2 regions of the Variovorax sp. J31P207 genome follow, and region 1 is predicted to be linked to the other one. Evidence: riboswitches for the same ligand, from Rfam matches in the RefSeq annotation. Region 1 holds a riboswitch; the other holds the start of a gene.
What was found. Region 1 has a riboswitch for glycine ahead of QTI68_RS13235 (FAD-dependent oxidoreductase). Riboswitches for the same ligand answer to the same signal wherever they lie in the genome.
Positions count from the first base shown of each region.

Region 1 (2,196 bases):
AGTTTGCGCCTTCGGTGGGGCCCGTGGGCCCGCTCTCCTGCAGTGGGCGGATTCTAAGGGCGCCGGAACGCGAAGTCGAGTTCGGGCCGCAGGCCGCTGACGATGCGCGCGATCGACTTGCCGGCGCCGCAGGCGTGGACCCAGGTGCGGGTGCCGGGCGCGGTGTTCAGGAACAGGTTGGGCAGCCGGGTCTTGCCGATCATCGGCAGCCGGTTGATGCTGACCGCGTGCATCGCCGTGTCGAAGCTGGCCCGGCTCGCGTCGGCCACGCCGGGCAGCAGCATCTCGGTGCGGCGCACGATCGCCTGGAAGCGGTCGGAGTCGGGTTCGGCCTCCTCGTCGAGTCCGGCCATCACGATCGCATGGACCCGCAGCTGGTCGCCGGCCGGGGTTTCGATCCGCACGATGCGCAGCTTGCCCTGGCGGTCGCGCAACGCGATGCGCGGCGCCATGGCGGGATCCAGGATCGGCATCGTGACGATGTATTCGCGCACGAAACGCAGCGGCATGTCGATGCCGAGGTCTTCCGCGTGCGGCACGCTCGCGGCACCCAGCGCCAGCACATAGGCCTGGCCGCGCAAGGTGGTGGTCCGGCCGGCGCCATCGAGCAACTCGACATGGTCGATGCGACCGTCCTGCTCCTTGAGCGCGACCACCGTGTGGCGGGTCATGAAGCGCACCCCGGCGGCGCGGCACAGGAAGACCAGGCCGGCGGCGAACTGGGCCGGGTCGCGCGCCGGATCCTCTTGCGCGTAGGTGGCCCCGACCAGCTTGCTGCGCATGGCCGCCAGCGCCGGTTCCAGGCCAATGGCCTCGTCGACCGACAACAGCCGCTCCTCGCAGCCCAGCCCCGACCAGTGGGTGGCGTTCGCCATCCGGGCCCGAAAGGCCTCGGGGTCGGTGAACAGGTTCATGAGGCCGGCCGTGCGCGCGCCGTGCGGCACGCCGGTTTCGTCGCCCAGGGCGCGCGCGCTCTTGCGGCTGTAGGCGGCCAGGCGCACCAGGTGATCGAGCGGATCGCGCTTCGGCGGCGTGCCGACGGCGCGGTCGATCAGCCGGGCGAAGCCGCGGCGGATGCCGCTGCGCAGCTTCGAGAGCTTCTTGCCGCGCCGCTTCGGCGGCGCGGTCGCAGTCGCTGCGCCGGGACGGGCGGCAGCGACGCCGCGCGCCTTGGCCGCCGGTGTCGCATGCCGATCGACCACGATCACTTCGTGGCCCAGCTGTTGCAGGTAATAGGCCGAAGTCACGCCGAGCAAGCCGGCGCCAAGTACAACCACGCGCATGTCCGAATCCTTGTGGGAGGGCATGAACGGCGGGCGTTAGCGCTTACTGTGGCAAGCGGCAAGACCCGGGGTTCAGATTGCCGCTCCCCCTGTCTCTGTTACCTGAGAGTTTCACCGCGCTGCGACCGGCAACGGGTTTGCTCCTTCGGTGCACCACGTGGCGTGGTGACTCTCCAGTCGGCGATTGATCACGAATAAGGCAGTGCCTGAACCGCTGCGGGGGCGGTTCACCTGAGCGTTCATGGGAGATTGCGCCATCGGTGGGACGGATGCGTCCGCTTTTCTGCTGGGCGAATCTTACAGAAGAAACCGGTTTCTGTGTTTTTCAGGCCCGGCGCAGGCGGGTGAACAGTTCGAACTCCCAGTTGCGCATGCCCAGCAGCAGCGTGTAGCCCTCGCGCTCCTTGGGCGACAGCTTCTGGTCGGTCTGGTGCTGCTGGGCGAAGTCCTGCGCCACCCGCTGGAGCCGGTCGAGGAAGGCCGGCGCCAGCGACTTGCTGATCGATCCGTGCACCAGCAGCAGCCCTTCGGCCGGGCCGTCGAAGCCGCCGCGGTAGTAGTCGAGCACCACGTTCTCGCGGAAGAAGTCCATCACCGGCCCGTGCGGCCGCCAGCGAAAAGTCTTGGCGAGCTTGAGCCGGTAGCGGTTCAGCGGCCGCAGCTCGATGATGCCGATGCGGTCCAGCTGGGCCAGGTGGCCGATGCACTCGGCCTCGGTGATCCGGTAGGCGCCGACGATCTGCTCCAAGGTCCACTGGCTCAGCACGCAGATCGCCAGCAGCAGCAGCTTCTTGTCCTTGACCACCGCCTTTTCCTGTTCGAGCGTGAGCTCCTTGAGCAGCGGCTGGGCGTCGGCCACCCGGCGCGCCAGTTCGGCGAAGTCGATCTTCAGGGCCCGGCAGATGGCGTCGAC
Region 1 covers NZ_JASZYN010000003.1:418,365-420,560, forward strand. Annotated here, with positions in the region: glycine riboswitch at 1-50, opposite strand, end outside; gene QTI68_RS13235 (FAD-dependent oxidoreductase) at 54-1,283, opposite strand; glycine riboswitch at 1,363-1,470, opposite strand; gene QTI68_RS13240 (helix-turn-helix domain-containing protein) at 1,609-2,196, opposite strand, start outside.

Region 2 (2,196 bases), on a different contig from region 1:
GCCGGCGGTGCCGCTCGCGGCCGTGAGTTGGGCCAGCACCCTGGCCGCGCCCGGAAAACCGCCTTCGCGTGCGCCGCCGCTGCGCCGGACCTTCTGGATCGCCCAGCTCAGCGCCGCTTCGACCGGCGTCGTGCTTTCGTCGATGTCGTTGCCGTAGAGGCAGAGGCCGGCCTCGAGCCGCAGCGAATTGCGGGCCCCCAGGCCGATCGGCTGGACCTCGGGCTGGGCCAGCAGCAGCCGGGCCAGTGCCTCGGCGTCCTTGGCCGCGACCGAAATCTCGAAACCATCTTCGCCGGTGTAGCCGCTGCGCGTGGCGAAGGCCTCGATGCCGCCGATGCGGACCGGGCCGCCGGTCATGAAGACGAAGCGCTCGATGCCCGGCGACAGCCGCGCCAGCACGGCCGCGGCCTGCGGACCCTGGAGCGCGAGCAGCGCGTGGTCGGGCATCGGCTGCACCTGGCAGCGCTGCCCGATCCGGGCCTGGATATGGGCGATGTCGGCCGCCTTGCAGGCGCCGTTGACGATCACGAACAGCGAGTCGTTGCCTTCGTTGAAGAACATCAGGTCGTCGAGGATGCCGCCCTGGTCGTTCAGCAGCAGGCCGTAGCGCTGCTTGCCTGGCGCCAGGCCGATCACGTCGACCGGCATCAGGCTCTCGAAGGCGGCCGCCGCATCAGGCCCCACCAGGCGCAGCTGGCCCATGTGGGAAATATCGAACAGGCCGGCGGCCGCGCGGGTGTGCTTGTGCTCGGCCATCACGCCGGCGGGGTATTGCACCGGCATGGTGTAGCCCGCGAAGGGCACCATGCGGGCGCCGAGCTCCAGGTGCAGGGCGTGGAGCGGAGTCTTCAGCAGTACGTCGGATGCGGCGGCCAAGGGCGGTTCTCCAAAGGGGCAGTGCTTGTTCCATGACGAGAAGCCATGGGCCACCCCTGCTGTCCGCTTTACCTGAGAGATTCGCCCCACGATCGGGGTTTGCTCCTTCGGTGGGCGGCACGGCACGCCTGGCGCGCCGAACCACCTCTCTCCAGCAAGGAAACGCCCGTAACCGGGCGTCTTGTCAGTCCTTTTGCCTGAGCGTTCGGGCCCTTGTTTCGGGGGACCTGCGCCTTCGGCGGCCCCACCGCGGCGGGACGCTCTCCTGACCGCAGAAGTGTAAGGGAATCGGGAGCCGGCCGGCGACTTCAGTGCACCGGCGATGCCGGAAGCAATTTCTCGATGCGCTCGCGGATCGCCTCGGCGCGCGCGGCGCCCGCCGCCTGCTCGATCTCGCCGAGCATCGCGCGGGCGGTGACCAGCATCGAATCGCGGTCGCGCGCCTCGCGCAGCGCTTCGCGGAAGCGCTCGGCCAGCACCGGGTCGCGGCGCACGAACATGCGCTCGCAGAGGTCGAACAGGAACATGCGGGTGGTGGCCAGCGAGGGCTTGCCGTCGAAGATGTCGGCCGCGACCGGTGCCGCTTCGATCACTTGGACCGTTTCGGCCGGGCGGCCCTGCAGGTAGCCCTCCTGCACCAGGTGGTGTGCCACCCGGCCGGCTTCCTCGCGGCCGCCGAACAGGGTGCCGAAATCAGTCAGCGAGCGCTGGCCGTCGGCCATCAGCAGCAGGGCGCGCTCGCGCTGGCCCAGCGTGCGGCGGCCGGGCTGGAGTTCGTGGCGCGCCTTGTCGGTCTTGGTGAGGAACATGGGATGCTGCAGCGTCTTGAGGCGAGCGCTGCAGCATCGGGTATCAGCGTGACATCTTCGTGAAATCTTCCCCGGCTACTTGAAGCCCCACAGATGCGGCAGCCAGGTGCTGAGCGCGGGCACGAAGGTCAGCACCAGCAGCACCGCGCCGTGCGCCCAGAGAAAGGGCACCAGCTCGCGCACCAGCTGCGACATCGGCACCCGCGAGACGTTGCAGGTGACGAACAGCAGCCCGCCCACCGGCGGCGTGATCATGCCGAGCGTCAGGTTGTAGATCACGATCATCGCGAAGTGGATCGGATCGATGCCGAGCTTGACCGCCACCGGTGCCAGGATCGGCGCCAGCACCATCACGCCCGGCAGCGGCTCGATGAAGATGCCGAACAGGAGCAGGAAGATGTTCACGATGATCAGGAACATCCAGGGCGACAGGTTCATCGCGGCCAGCCATTCGGCGAGCTGTTGCGGCACGTTCTCGATCGTCAGGATCCAGGCGAAGGAAGCCGACAGG
Region 2 covers NZ_JASZYN010000006.1:365,814-368,009, reverse strand. Annotated here, with positions in the region: gene gcvT (glycine cleavage system aminomethyltransferase GcvT) at 1-876, opposite strand, end outside; glycine riboswitch at 926-1,041, opposite strand; glycine riboswitch at 1,052-1,154, opposite strand; gene QTI68_RS22350 (hypothetical protein) at 1,185-1,685, opposite strand; gene QTI68_RS22345 (TRAP transporter large permease) at 1,761-2,196, opposite strand, start outside.
Region 2: linked by a shared signal. The riboswitch ahead of gcvT (glycine cleavage system aminomethyltransferase GcvT) and the one ahead of QTI68_RS13235 (FAD-dependent oxidoreductase) in region 1 are both predicted to bind glycine.